2 regions of the Exiguobacterium sp. ZWU0009 genome follow, and region 2 is predicted to be linked to the other one. Evidence: a T-box and tRNA genes for the amino acid it is inferred to sense, from the RefSeq annotation. Region 2 holds a T-box; the other holds one or more tRNA genes.
What was found. A T-box is a leader RNA that pairs with one kind of tRNA and senses whether it is charged. The one in region 2 lies ahead of ileS (isoleucine--tRNA ligase), so its partner is inferred to be a tRNA-Ile.
Positions count from the first base shown of each region.

Region 1 (7,451 bases), 450 kb from region 2:
GATTGCATTACCAATCTTCTCAAGCTTCATCACATGGATCACAGGCACGCTTGAATTAGGTCCGAAAATGCAAATCGCCTTTGCACACGGAACATTCAACGTCGTCAATACGTTGATTCAATGTTGGTTCATTGCGCAAATCGCATGGCTTGTACAAAAAATCGTACCGGGTACGGATACGACGATTGATTCAAAACCGCGTCATCTCGATCAAAATATCTTGAACCAATCTTCGGCACTCGCATTAAACCAAGCGAAGCTTGAAGTGTTACGAATGGGTGAATTCTCAAAAGATGCGCTTGCAAAAGCACATCGTTACACGCAATCGCATGATAAAAAGGATGTATCAGAATCAGAACAGATCGAATATGCGATTAATCATTTAAATACAGAAGTCACAAGTTATCTCGTTAAAGTAGCGGCACATGATCTATCAGAGCGTGAATCAAATGAACACTCGTTACTGATGCATGCCGTCAATGACTTTGAACGAATTGGTGACCACGTCGAAAACATCGTCGAATTGGTCGATTTCCAAATCGTCAACCGGATTCAGTTCACATCATCAGCGAAACAAGAGCTTGATGATATGTATGCCTTGACGCAAGAAATCGTCGACTGTGCCGTTCGCGCCGTCGAAGAGGACGATGTTACACGAGCTCGCAAAGTTCTAGAACTCGAAGGTAAACTTGATGCACTCGAACGTTCATTCCGTAAACACCATGTCCTTCGTGTTAACGCTGGCGAATGTACGGGCCAAGCAGGGATGATCTTCGTCGATCTCTTGTCGAACCTCGAACGAATTGGCGATCATGCTGTAAACATCACGGATCTCGTCCTTGAACAGCGGACGGCATTAACGAACTAAGCGAAATACGATTTGTCTATGACAGCTGATTTCAAAAAATGAAATCAGCTGTTTATTTTTTTGAAATAGCATATTGACAAGTTTCGCCACATCTCGTAATCTAGTAAGAGTAAAGCAACATACATCATGGCGGTGTAGCTCAGCTGGCTAGAGCGTACGGTTCATACCCGTGAGGTCGTGGGTTCGACTCCCTCCGCCGCTACTATTACTTAAGGACCCTTAGCTCAGCTGGTTAGAGCTGACGGCTCATAACCGTCCGGTCGCAGGTTCGAGCCCTGCAGGGTCCATTCAGTAGAACGCACCTCGTTGAAAAACGAGGTGCGTTTATTTTTGTTCCTCCGGGGAATAGTAAAGATATTGTAATAATATTCATACTATAGTAACTAAGGGAGAGCGAAGAGAGATGGAACGTAACCATACGATGATGCAGTTTTTTGAGTGGCATGTAGAGAATGATGGGAAGCACTGGCAACGCTTGAAAGAGCGGGCGCCTGAATTACGTGCTGCCGGCATCACGTCCGTGTGGATTCCACCGGCGTCAAAAGGTCAATCAGATGAAGATACAGGATATGGCATTTATGACGTATATGATTTAGGCGAATTTGATCAAAAAGGAACGGTCCGTACGAAATACGGTACAAAGGATGAACTCGTCGAAGCGATTCAAGTCGCTCGTGAGAATGACATCGCCATTTATGCGGATGTTGTCATGAACCATAAAGCAGCAGCCGATGAACTTGAGACAATCAATGTCGTTGAGGTCCATCCAGAAGACCGTTCGAAAGAAATTTCAGAAGAATTCGAAATCGAAGCATGGACGAAATTTACGTTCCCTGGTCGAAACGGAAAATATTCGGATTTTGTCTGGACACATGAATTCTTTAATGGAACGGATTTCGATGCCCGTGAAGAAAAAACCGGTGTCTTCAAGATATCCGGTAAAAATAAAGACTGGAACGATCAAGTCGATGACGAATTCGGAAACTATGATTATTTGATGTTCGCGAACATCGATTATAACCATCCGGAAGTACGTGAAGAGATGATCCGCTGGGGGCATTGGTTCCAAGAGACGATTGACTGCCAAGGATTCCGACTCGACGCAATCAAACATATCAATTATGAATTCGTTCATGAATTTGCAAAATCGATGATCGAGAAAAATGATGGCGATTTCTATATGGTCGGGGAGTTCTGGAAATCAGATCTCGATGATTGCCGTCATTTCCTTGATAGCGTTGATTACACGATCGATTTGTTCGACGTTCCCCTTCATTATAAATTCCATGAAGCTTCGAACCAGGGACAAGAGTTTGATTTAACAACGTTGTTTGCAGATACGCTCGTCGAATCACACCCGACGAATGCTGTCACGTTCGTCGATAATCATGATTCACAACCAGGTGAATCACTCGAATCATGGGTAGATGACTGGTTCAAACAGCATGCGTATGCATCGATCTTACTTCGTAAAGACGGTTATCCATGTGTCTTCTACGGTGACTATTATGGAGTGCAAGGACCTCATCCTGTAGAGGGTAAAAAAGAAATGATTGATGCTTTACTGTATGCACGTTATCACAAAGCATATGGTGACCAAGAAGATTATCTCGATGATCCGCATTGCGTCGGTTGGGTTCGTCGAGGCGTAGAAGAAATCGAGAACTCTGGCTGTGCTGTCTTATTGTCGAATGCTGACATGTGCGAGAAGCGCATGTTCGTTGGTGAAGAGCGCGCGGGACAAGAGTGGTTCGATTATACGAACCACCAAGATCACCCAGTTGTGATCGACGATGAAGGATTCGGTGTCTTCCCAGTTCCAGGTGGAGGTGTCTCTGTTTTTGCTCCACGAGAAGTCGAGTAAATCCGAGGGTCTTGACTTGCGTCAACACAGGTTCTTTTGCTAGTCTTAAAGGGTATTGAAGTTTTCGAAAATAGCACAAAGGGGGACATGAACATGTCAAAATTTGAATTACCAGAACTCGGCTACGCTTATGATGCGCTTGAGCCACATATCGATGCTCGTACGATGGAGATTCACCACACGAAACACCACAACACGTATGTCACGAACGTGAATGCGGCGCTTGAGGGTACAGAACATGAAGGAAAGTCACTTGAAGAACTTCTTCAAAACTTGGATGCTCTCCCAGCAAACATTCAAACTGCAGTCCGTAACAACGGTGGCGGTCACTGGAACCACTCATTCTTCTGGAAACTGCTGAAGAAGAACGATGGAGCTGCTCCAACAGGGGAACTCGCGACAGCAATCGATGAATCATTCGGATCATTTGATGCATTCAAAGATGCGTTCGCGAAAGCAGCAACAACTCGTTTTGGTTCAGGTTGGGCTTGGTTAATCGTTGATGGTGGGAAATTGGCGGTCGTTTCGACACCAAACCAAGATACACCAGTCATGGAAGGCAAAACACCAATTCTCGGTCTTGATGTTTGGGAACATGCATACTATCTCAACTATCAAAACCGTCGTCCTGATTACATCAATGCGTTCTTCAACGTCGTTGATTGGGATCACGTAGCGAAGCTTTACGCTGACGCGAAGTAACGTGAAAATGAGCGTATCGTTCAATTGTGAACGATACGCTTTTTTTAATGCGGAAAATGATGGGATAGGTTGTTATGGAAAGTTTCCTTCTATATAATGAAACAAGATGACTTTTGAACGATAGGGGAGTACGCCATGGCTAAACGAATCACCGTACGAGGAAGACGGCGTAATCATCTGCCGCTTCGTCTGAATTTAATGTTCTTCGTCGTTTTTTTATTGTTTGCGATTTTGATTTTCCGTTTAGGAGTCGTGCAAATCGTCAATGGTGAGAAAATTTCGCGGGAAGTTCAAAAAACAGAAATGATCGCATCAAAATATGAAGTGCCACGCGGAAAGATTTATGACCGGGATGGTCGTCTTTTGGTTGATACGATTTCTAAATACTCCATCGTCTACCGTCGAGCACAAACGACGAAAGTCGATGAACGCATTGAGATTGCACAGCGCCTTGCGGCAATCATTGATTTGCCTAAAAAAGATTGGAAAGTCACAGAACGTGATATTAAGGACTTCTGGATCGCGACAAACACGAAAGAGTCTGATCGTCGTTATCAAGAAGCCGTCAAACAGAAATATCCTTCAGCAGAAGCACAAAGTAAACTATCAATCGCAGAACAGGATCAAATCCGATTAGATGCGATTACGAAAGACGATATCGATTATGACGATCAAACGATGGAAGTCATTGCGATCAAACACAACATGGAAGTCGGATATGCGCTTGATCCACAACTCGTCAAACTCGGTGCTTCTGCAAAAGAGATGGCGATCATCGATGAAAATCTAGAAGATTTAAAAGGTGTATCGGTGGAACCGTTCTATGAGCGTTCTTATCCATATGAAGGAACACTTCGAAACATCTTTGGGAAGTACTCGAAGATTCCAGCAGAACAACAAGCGGAGTTCAAAGCAAAAGGTTACAGCTTGAATGACCGTGTCGGAACATCATTCCTTGAACAACAGTATGAGGATCTTCTGCGCGGGAAACCCGCGTACGATGTGTATGAGACGTTCAATGGAGAGCCGGTCGGTGATCCAAAACGCGAAGAAGGCGAGTCCGGTAAAGATCTCGTTCTGACCGTGGATGCAGAGTACAACAAACAAGTCGACCAAATCATGCAACAAGCGATTAAAATGGGGCGTGGCATGGGTAGTCGTTATCTAAAAGAAGGTTACGCCGTCGTCATGAACCCACAGACTGGTGAGATTCTTGCGATGTCTGGTCAAAAGTTGGATCCAGCAACCGGTAAGTTTTCGGATGTCGCAATCAATAACGTGTTGACATCCCTTCAGATTGGTTCGACGATCAAAGGTGCAACAGTTGCGATGGGACTCGAAGAGGGTGTCATCCGTCAAAACGAAGTCATCAATGATGCTCCGATTACAATCGGGGGTACGAAAAAAGCATCGTACGTCAACATGGGAGCAATCACGGATTTAACGGCACTTGAGCGTTCATCAAACGTTTATATGTTTAATATTGCGATGCGGATGGCGAAGTACCCAAGTAACGGTATTGCCGGAGCGAGTGTGGACGGAGCAGCTGCGATCATGCAGAATTACTATAGTCAGTTCGGGCTTGGAGTAACAACGGGTGTGGATTTACCGTACGAAGCAAAGGGTGTTCAAGGAACACCTGACCGCGTCACTTTACTCATGGACCGAGTCATCGGACAGTATGATGCCTTTACGCCGCTACAAGTCGCACAGTATATTTCAACGCTTGCCAACGGTGGATATCGTGTTCAGCCGCACTTCTTAAAAGAAGTTCTCGCGTCGAATTCGATTGAAAAAGGAACAAAACAAGTTGATTATAGCTTCAAGACGAATTATTTGAATCGAATTGAAGTCAGTCAAGATAACATTGATCATGTTCGTGAAGGATTACATCGCGTTGTCAAAGGAGAGCGTGGTACAGCAAAAATCATCGCACAAACCGGTATTGATGCAGCTGCGAAAACAGGTACAGCGCAGGTTAGTGTCTATGGTGACGATGGAATCGCCTTACGTGACGGAAGTGGTCAACCGGTTCGTTCATTGAACTCGAACCTCGTTGGCTGGGCACCGTATGATAATCCAGAGATGGCATGGGCCGTGTTTCTTCCTTATATGGAACAAGAAACCGTCAACTCAAAAATTGGTCACGATCTTGTCAAAGCGTACTTTAATGTCAAAGATATCCCGTGGCAAACTAAGTCAAATTAACTAGATGGAAAACGAGAGTGAGCAATCACTCTCGTTTTTTTGTTTGCATTGACCTTTTTTTCTAATGGATTTCGAACTGTAAACACTAAAAAACACGCCTTTACAATTCTTTTACGTTGGATTCATTTCGTTTTAATAGTTCATCCGTAGTATAAGTCTTGTAAGGAAAACGGATAAAAAGTCGTAGCATCGTCAGCGACATACTTTCGAGGAGGAAAATTAATCATGTCTTGGATGAAAAAAACAGCACTCATCACAACGGTAGCATCAATCGCAGTAGTGGGGGCAGCATGTGGTAACGATAAAGGCGGTTCTGCTAGTTCATCTGATTTAAAAGGAAAAATCGCAATCGACGGTTCTTCTACTGTCTTCCCGATCATGGAAGCTGTCGGTGAAGAATATTCGATGGAACAACCTGACGTAGATGTCACAGTCGGTGTCTCTGGTACAGGTGGCGGATTCAAACGCTTCGTCGTTGGGGAAACAGATCTTTCAAACGCGTCGCGTGAAATTAAAGAAGAAGAAGCAGCTGAAGCGAAAAAGAACAACATTGAATTCACAAAAATGGCACTCGCATATGACGGTTTGACTGTCGCAGTCAGCAAAGAAAATACATGGGTAAAAGAACTCTCAATGGAGCAACTCGAGAAAATCTGGCTCGATCCGAACATCAAGACTTGGAAAGATGTCGATTCTTCTTATCCGGCTGAACCATTGAAATTCTTCAGCCCAGGTAAAGACTCAGGAACATTCGACTTCTTCTCTGAGGAAGTACTTGAGAAAAAAGATATGCGTAAAGATGTTCAATTATCAGAAGACGATAACGTTCTCGTCAAAGGTGTTGAAGGAACGAAAGGCGCAATCGGATACTTCGGATACGCGTACTACGCAGAGAATAAAGATAAGTTGAAGGAAGTACCACTTTCTGCTGAAGGAAAAGATGCAGTTGATCCAACACCAGAAACGATCAAAGATCTTTCTTATCCACTGTCACGTGAAATCTACACGTACATCAATAACAAATCGATGAAAGACAAAAAACAAGTCGCTGATTTCGTTCAGTTCACGAACGAAAACGCTGGTGATCTTGCTGAAGAAGTTGGATACATCAAAATGCCGCAAGATCGTTACGATGAAAACGCAAAAGCAATTGAAGATGCAATGAAATAAATCATCGAGTCATGAGGATGGCCCAACCGGGGAAGTCTGTACCGGTTGGGTCCCGTTCTCATGTCAAGAAGGAGTAGGGAGTGAAGAAGGATGAGTTCAACACAAAATAAATCGGTTCGCGAGCTGATTCAACAGAACCGACAGCAAAAATATAGTATGAAAAACGTCATGGAACGCGTCATGCCGATCGTGTTATTCCTTTGTGCGTTTGTCTCGGTCGTTACGACCATCGGCATCATTCTCACGTTAGTCATTGAAACAGAACACTTCTTCGAAGTCGTTCCGTTCAAGGAATTCTTCGGCAGTACGAGCTGGTATCCACTCAACTCACAACCAGAGTATGGAATTTGGCCACTTGTCGTCGGTACGCTTGAGATTACCGTGATTGCGATGCTAGTTGCCGTGCCGATCGGTCTCACATCAGCGATTTATTTAAGTGAGTACGCGTCAGACCGCGCACGCCGTATCTTAAAACCAATTCTTGAAGTGTTAGCAGGTGTTCCAACGATCGTCTTCGGATTCTTCGCATTGACGTTCGTTACACCACTACTCGTAAAATTGATTCCAGGTATTCAAATTTATAATGCGCTCAGTCCGGGGATCGTCGTCGGAATCATGATCATTCCAATGATTGCTTCG
Region 1 covers NZ_CP018057.1:926,049-933,499, forward strand. Annotated here, with positions in the region: gene L985_RS04695 (Na/Pi cotransporter family protein) at 1-868, shown strand, start outside; tRNA gene L985_RS04700 (tRNA-Met) at 997-1,070, shown strand; tRNA gene L985_RS04705 (tRNA-Ile) at 1,082-1,155, shown strand; gene L985_RS04710 (alpha-amylase) at 1,272-2,732, shown strand; gene L985_RS04715 (superoxide dismutase) at 2,826-3,434, shown strand; gene L985_RS04720 (peptidoglycan D,D-transpeptidase FtsI family protein) at 3,570-5,642, shown strand; gene L985_RS04725 (PstS family phosphate ABC transporter substrate-binding protein) at 5,868-6,812, shown strand; gene pstC (phosphate ABC transporter permease subunit PstC) at 6,903-7,451, shown strand, end outside.
Region 1: it has a tRNA-Ile gene. The T-box ahead of ileS (isoleucine--tRNA ligase) is inferred to sense a tRNA for this amino acid. The anticodon was not compared.

Region 2 (7,451 bases):
CCACGGACTGCTGTCGACGAGTAGCGCCCAGCGCAGGCTATCAGCACCATATGCTTCGATCAATGCCACCGGGTCGAGGGCATTCCCACGACTCTTCGACATCTTCTGCCCGTTCTCATCAAGGACGTGACCGAGTGCGAGGACACGCTTATAGGCAGGCTGTCCCGTGAAGAGTGTTGAGATCGCTTGCAAGCTGTAGAACCAGCCCCGCGTCTGATCGATGCCTTCGATGACGACATCGGCTGGATAGCGGTTAAGCGTCTGCGTCCGTGACGGATAATGCTGTTGCGCGAACGGCATCGCTCCGCTATCAAACCAGACATCGATTACTTCTGGTGTCCGGTGCATCACTCCCTGACACGTCGGACACAAGACCGATAACGCATCGACGTATGGTTTATGCAACTCGACGGATTCCGTCGCTGTCGTCGTCCGGTGCAACAAGTCAGCCTTGTTTTTTGGAACGAACGTCGTGTCACACGCTTCACACTCCCAGACGTTCAGTGGTGTGCCCCAGGAGCGATTACGACTGATGTTCCAGTCGACGAGTTGCTCAAGAAACTTCCCGAACCGCCCTTCCTTGACGTGGTCGGGATACCACGTCACAGACGCATTGTTCGCAAGGAGTTGTTCCTTGACGGCCGTCGTCTCGATGAACCAGTTGTCTTGTGCGTAATAGAGCAGTGGCGAGTCACATCGCCAACAATGCGGATAACTGTGCGTATAGCGTTTTTTCGCAAACAAGCGTCCCCGTTCAGCGAGCAGCTGGATGATCGCGACGTCTGACTCTTTGACGAATCGACCAACGAGTGGTGGAACGGCATCCGTGTAACACCCAGCAGCATCGACGACGTTAACGAATGACAGTCCGTTTTCCCGGACGACCCGGTAATCCTCTTCCCCATACGCTGGGGCAAGATGGACAAGTCCGGTTCCACTCGTCGCTTGGACAAAGGAAGCCCCGACGACCGTGTGACCATTCTCCGGCGTCACGAAATCAAACGGTGGTTCATAACGCAAGCCGACGAGTTCCGCACCAAGCTGTTCGGATACGACCTCGACGGATTCCGAGAACAGTTCAGCGACTAACGCTTTTGCGACAATGAATAGCTCTCCTTCAAACGATACTGTGACGTACGTCAATTCCGGATGAACCGCCACCGCGACGTTTGCCGGTAACGTCCATGGTGTCGTCGTCCACGCAAGTAGAAACGTCTGCTCCATGCCGACGATTGGGAGTTTAACCGTCGCCGATAAGTCCGTCACGTCCTGATAGCCTTGCGCGACTTCATGGGAACTGAGTGACGTCTGACAGCTCGGACAATACGGTGATACACGATGTCCCTTCGTCAACCAGCCTTTGTCATGGATCGTCCCGAGGATATGCCAGACGCTTTCGATATAATCGTCCTCCATCGTCACGTAAGGGTCATCCATGTCGACCCAGTAGCCGAGTTTTTCCGTGAAGGAACGCCACTGTGCCTCGTAGGAGAAGACACTTTCCTTACAGCGTGCGATGAATGCTTCAACACCGTAGTCTTCGATTGCTTGTTTGCCAGAGATCCCGAGTTGTTTCTCGACACCGAGTTCGACCGGTAGTCCATGCGTATCCCAGCCGGCTTTTCGCTCGACCCGAAACCCTTTCATCGTCTTATAGCGGGCGACGGTATCCTTGACGGTTCGTCCGAGCGCATGACCGACGTGGGGTAATCCGTTCGCAGTCGGAGGTCCTTCGTAGAATACGAATTCCGCTTCCGTGCGTTGCTTAATCGATCGTGCGAAGACTTGGTCTTGTTTCCACCTGTTTCGGACACGCGCTTCGCGTTGTTGTTCGGTTTCTGCTTGGTTTTGTGACGTCATCTCTTGTTCGCTCCTTTGTCGATAACTAAGAGAATACAAAAAAGTCCGCCCCCTTTGACAGGGACGGACTTCACCGCGATACCACCCATATTCCGCCGAGAATACTTGTTCTCGACAGCACTTAGTTGCACACTATCATGTGCATTCCATGTAACGGTGGACACCCGGTCACGCTTACTGAATGGTTCAGCGTGACTTCTCAGAGAGGATCTTCATGATTGATCTGGCTACCGGTTCTCAGCAATCCCGGTTTTCTGTAAGGCAGAGGGACAATCATTACTCTTTCTCGTCAACGAAATGATATGCTCTTGTTGTGGAGAATCTTACCATATGCCTTAAACACTGCACAATAACTTTTTACATTTTCTTGCAAAGGAGTTTTTTGAATGTTACATACTTTCCCAACGCTTAAAACGGATCGTCTCGTCTTACGCGAAGTGTTACCCGAAGATGCTACGAGTGTCCTAGCCTATTTATCAGACGAACACGTCGTCAAACAGATGGGACTCGCCGCCTTTCAATCAGAAGCAGACGCGCTTGAAGAGATTGACTGGTATGCCTCAATTCGTCGAGATGGAACGGGTATCCGGTTCGGGATCGCATTACAAGAAGACGATGTCATCATCGGCAGTTGCGGTTTCTTGAATCAAGCGGAACGCCATCAGCGGGCAGAACTTGGGTTTGAGTTGAGCCCTGCCTATCAGGGACAAGGCATCGCGAAGGAAGCATCGCTTGCGGTCATCGAATATGGCTTTACAGAACTTTCGCTCAACCGGATCGAAGCACTTGTCCTACCAGCAAACACCGCTTCGCAACGATTGCTTGAACGGCTCGGATTCCAGCGTGAAGGGTTGCTTCGTCAATATGAGAAAACGCGTGGACAATTCGATGATTTGTATATGTACTCGATATTGCGAGGTGATTGGTTTCAAATTTAATCTATAAAAACATTCCCTTCATTTCAAAATGATTGAAATCTAAAAAGGTGATATTGGAATATACTGTTAGGTGTAAGAAATCATTTTTGTCATTTAAGGGGGAACCATCTTGAAGAAATGGATCGCAGCAGGTCTTGTATCATCATTAGCATTCGGTGTCATGCAGACATCAATCGTTGAAGCAAGTTCAAGTTCAAAAGAAGTGGCTAAACTGAAAAAGGAAAAAGCAGCACTCCAAAAACAACTAGCCGACGAAAAGAAAAAAACAAAGAAGTCGGAAAACGCTTATAAGACGTTACAAGGACAGCACACGAGCCTCTCAAAGTCTTATAAATCACTTGATACTAAGTACAAGAATCTTCAAATCGAGAACGAAGGGAACAAAAAGAAGATCAAAGAGCTTTCGACTGGGTATCGCCTTCTCGCATCTTCAAAATCACTTGTCACAGACGGAGCAGTCGTAACTGGTAAGTACAAAAATACAGAAAGTTTGTTGATGCTTGGTAAAACGCCATACGTACCATTACAATTGTTAGCAGACCTTTCAGGATTACCTCTAATCGAGACTTCCACCGCTTATGAAGTCGGAACACCACTTTCAGGTACATCACTTTCATCGATCCATATCGCCTCTTCATCGTTTGAATCGATTGAAAAAAATCAATCCATTTTAGCGAATGGTAAACTAAATAATCAAAACGTAATCTTATCAGGGTTCTTCAATGATGAATATGCTACTTTTAGTCTTGATCGAAAATATAAAAAATTATCTGGTCAACTGTCCCTTTTGACTGAACAAGCTTTGACAAAAAGTTCGAGTGACTTGAACTATGCGAGTCCAGAAGATGAAATGACACTTGTATTCTCCGACAATAACGGAAAAGAACTCGGTCGCTATGATGTTGTATATGGCGCGGATGAAATAGACTTTGATATTGATGTCACGGGTGTGGCGAATCTTCGTGTAACTGCAGAAGGAAACAGTACAGTTACTACATTGATTTCACCTGTACTGACAAAATAATAAAAAAAATACCTAGAAGAGATTATTAGTCATCTCATCTAGGTATTTTTTTCATCATTTATGCAATTCTTTGATTCGTTTGTGGGTATAAGTTATTTCTTCTTTAAACAGATAGACATGGGATTGCCCTCAAAAAACAAGATAAATTCATAATAAGCAACACCTAGTGGAGCGAGCTCAATCGCTTTTCGTGCATGGTGCAGCAGGCACATTCCAGATAATATAGTAGGTGTACCATCGGAAGTGAAGTCAGTATCGTTGTTCGTCCATGCTTTACTCCTTTCCGTTCCAAACCGCTTCATCGATAGGAACGTGCTTTCATAAACTCAATGATTGGTAGTGTAACTAAAGCAATCGCGAACAAAACGATCAATAACAGATTCGCTGATTCATGTAAAAAGTAATCGAGACAGATGAATCCAAAAATCAGGACAATCAGAATTTTGTAGCTAACGAGCCCGCTCTCCATCGTAATCTTTTCTCCAAGTTCGTCATCAGGTACCGGACGCTCGTCCTCCGTCGTCCGCGCCCACGTAAAATACGAGAAGAACATGATCAACAGAATCGCCAATTGAACAATCGAGAAGAACGTTACGTTGTTTTCGATGATCATACTGATGACTGTAAGACTCGCAAGTATCACGAGCGTTACTAAAAATAAAACCGTTTTTTTCTTAGACATCCCATTCCTCCTGTTCTGAAATGAACAGATGATCGACTTTTGTCCGTAAGACTTTGGCGATATTAAACGCTAATTGTAAAGTCGGATCATACTTGTTGTTTTCAATCGCATTAATCGTCTGCCGACTGACATGACAACGATCAGCCAGTTCTTGTTGCGATAATTTTGCCGCTAGACGTCGCTCCTTGATGTGGTTTCTCATGTTCATTCCTCCACGACGTGTCAAATTCTTTTTACATCTCTACTGTAATGAACTTCCATCATCATGTCAAAAACTTTTGACATAAAAATCATTAAAAAGACACGCTCTCATGATCAGAACGTGTCGTATATGATTGCTCAACCTCGTGGTGGAAATGGATCATGTCCGTAGGAATCTTTTTCCCGAATCTGCCCTTCTTTGTTATGAATGACGAGCTCTGTCTTCTGACTTTTCGCAATGCGACGCCCTTCTGCAATCGCTTCTTTCTGTGTAGCGAATCGTTTGGTTGCTCGAGTCGCACCGGCAGCTTTCACTTGATAGCCACCTTTTGGATGCGGCGTGACATGTTGCTCTCGCTTCATCACGTGACCTCCATTTCCTTAATCTATTTCATCTTCATGACACTATTTTAAAGTGCGGTTGCCTCTTCACTTGAATTTTCTACTAGCCTCTCGGGAGATGCAGTATACTAAAAGAAACGTTTGTTGCCTCGAAAGGAGTTGATATCGTGAATCATTTCGTCTGGCAAGTTCGGTTTTTACGCTTTATCGTCTTCGGTATCATCTTCAGTCTGTTCGGTTTAGCTGGTCTTGGTATCCCACTTGTCTGGCATGGTATCACGAAAAACTTGTTACTCGAGCGACCTGGCTACAGTGTTCTATTGACCGCATACCTTATCTTCATCCCGACTCTTTTGATTTTATTCCATGCGCTCCGCATCCTTCGATATATGTCGATGGCTCCTCCGGCTTTTCCACTCATCACTGCTTCCATTCAATCGATGAAATTGTCTTTTTATATCGTTGCTATTTTAACGGCATGTCTCTTTCCCGTCTTTTTCTATATTGGTCAGATTGACGACGCGCCTGGTCTGATTATCATCGGAATGGGTTTGATTCTTGCTCCGTTGACAATCGGAACGCTACTTGCCTGTATCCAACAATTATTAATACGCTATGTGTTGCCTATGAAATCCTAACTTGAATGACCGAAAAACAAGTGCTCATGATTGTTTTTGTCATTCTAGCCGTTGCTTTTCCTACCTAACACTTTGTTCAATCTCGCTCCTAAGAGCGGGATTTTTTAGTTCGCGTCACATTGATGGCTATCCTGATGTCCCTGTTTCAACAGAATCTTCGATTGGCAACGTAGACATGTCATCAATCGAAATGTAGTTTTTTTTGTGCTGACCGCGTGTCTTCGTAATTCATTTTCATATACATGTCTTGCCTTGATTCGATGATCGACTTCACTTTCCATCTCAATCCCTCTTCCCTCAACTTGTATTTTTTTCTATCTAATATGTGCCCTGAATCATTCTTAATAAATCCTTTTTTAAGAAAAAACGGTTTTTCTTACGACCTTTTATAAAAAAATCCTCAAAAAGTCCTGTTTAATATGTATTTTAACGACCGATAAATGAGTTACAGATAGAAAATATGAGTTGAAAGGACGGTTGCATGTGAAAAACACAACCAAGAACCATTCCATCCGAACACGTCTTTTAGTAATGATCAGTTTGATTTTGATTGCCTTTTTTGTTTTTAGTAGTCTGGCCTTATACTTCAATACGAAACAAACTGCGGTCTCAACGCTGAAAGCGACCGCCGAAAAAGACGCGCTTCGCATCAGCAAAACATTCGACACAGTGGCTTATAGCGAATTCCTACAATCGCCTGTCGCGTCCGAGCAGTATGAAACCCTACGGAATCAACTTGATACCTTACGTAAACAAAACGGACTCTTGTATACATACACAGCACGCATCGACCAAAACAAGGTCCGTTTGCTGATTGACGGTCTCCCTAAGAAAGATGCCGCAAAGATTAATGAACCGGCGAGTGGCGCAAAAGTTACTGACATGAAGGACGTATTAAATGGTGGAACACACGCGACGGACATCATTGATGATCCTGCATATGGACAGTATATGAGTGTCTACGTTCCGTTAAAGGATGCGTCTGGTCAAATCATCGGAATTCTTGGCGTCGACATCGCTGCGAAGGAAATCGATGCCCTCACAACAGAATTATTAAAACAAAATGCACCGATTTTCATTGGACTTTTACTTCTTCTGTTAACGATCACACTCGTCTTGCTCTACATCGTACTCGGTCGAAAATTACGTCCGCTCGAGACGTTACAGAAAGTCGCTGCCTTGATTGCCGAGGGACGACTCGATCAGGCAAAACAGACGTTGACCGATTTGACGATTTCTTCGAGAGACGAAATCTATGCGCTTGCCATCTCGATTCGTGATATGAACGAGATGTTACGGACGATGATCGTTGATATCAAACAGACAGCCACTCTCGTCTCGACGACGAGTCAATCGATTGATCAAAGTACATCAGAAGTACTCGACGGGTCCGAACAAATCGCTCATACGATGTCGGAAATCGCGACCGGGACCGAAAGTCAGACGCAAGTCACGCTTTCGTTGAATGACGAGATGAATCGGTTCGCAGCATTGATCGAGACGACGAATCAGTCTGGTATTGAAATTCAAGGAACGACGGAGCAGATGGCAACACTGACACGAGTCGGACGGGATCAAATGTCCGCTTCCGTCGAACAGATGCGCCACATTCATCAGCACGTCACGCAGTCTGCTGAACAGATTGATCTACTGAAACAGCAATCATCAGATATCCAAACTCTCGTCGGCATCATCCGCGGTATTTCCGAACAGACGAATCTACTCGCCCTCAATGCCGCGATCGAAGCGGCACGCGCTGGTGAACA
Region 2 covers NZ_CP018057.1:1,378,538-1,385,988, reverse strand. Annotated here, with positions in the region: gene ileS (isoleucine--tRNA ligase) at 1-1,860, opposite strand, end outside; T-box leader at 1,917-2,162, opposite strand; gene L985_RS07105 (GNAT family N-acetyltransferase) at 2,247-2,798, shown strand; gene L985_RS07100 (hypothetical protein) at 2,908-3,822, shown strand; gene L985_RS07095 (hypothetical protein) at 4,121-4,504, opposite strand; gene L985_RS07090 (helix-turn-helix transcriptional regulator) at 4,497-4,706, opposite strand; gene L985_RS07085 (DUF2188 domain-containing protein) at 4,844-5,068, opposite strand; gene L985_RS07080 (DUF2975 domain-containing protein) at 5,215-5,685, shown strand; gene L985_RS07075 (methyl-accepting chemotaxis protein) at 6,169-7,451, shown strand, end outside.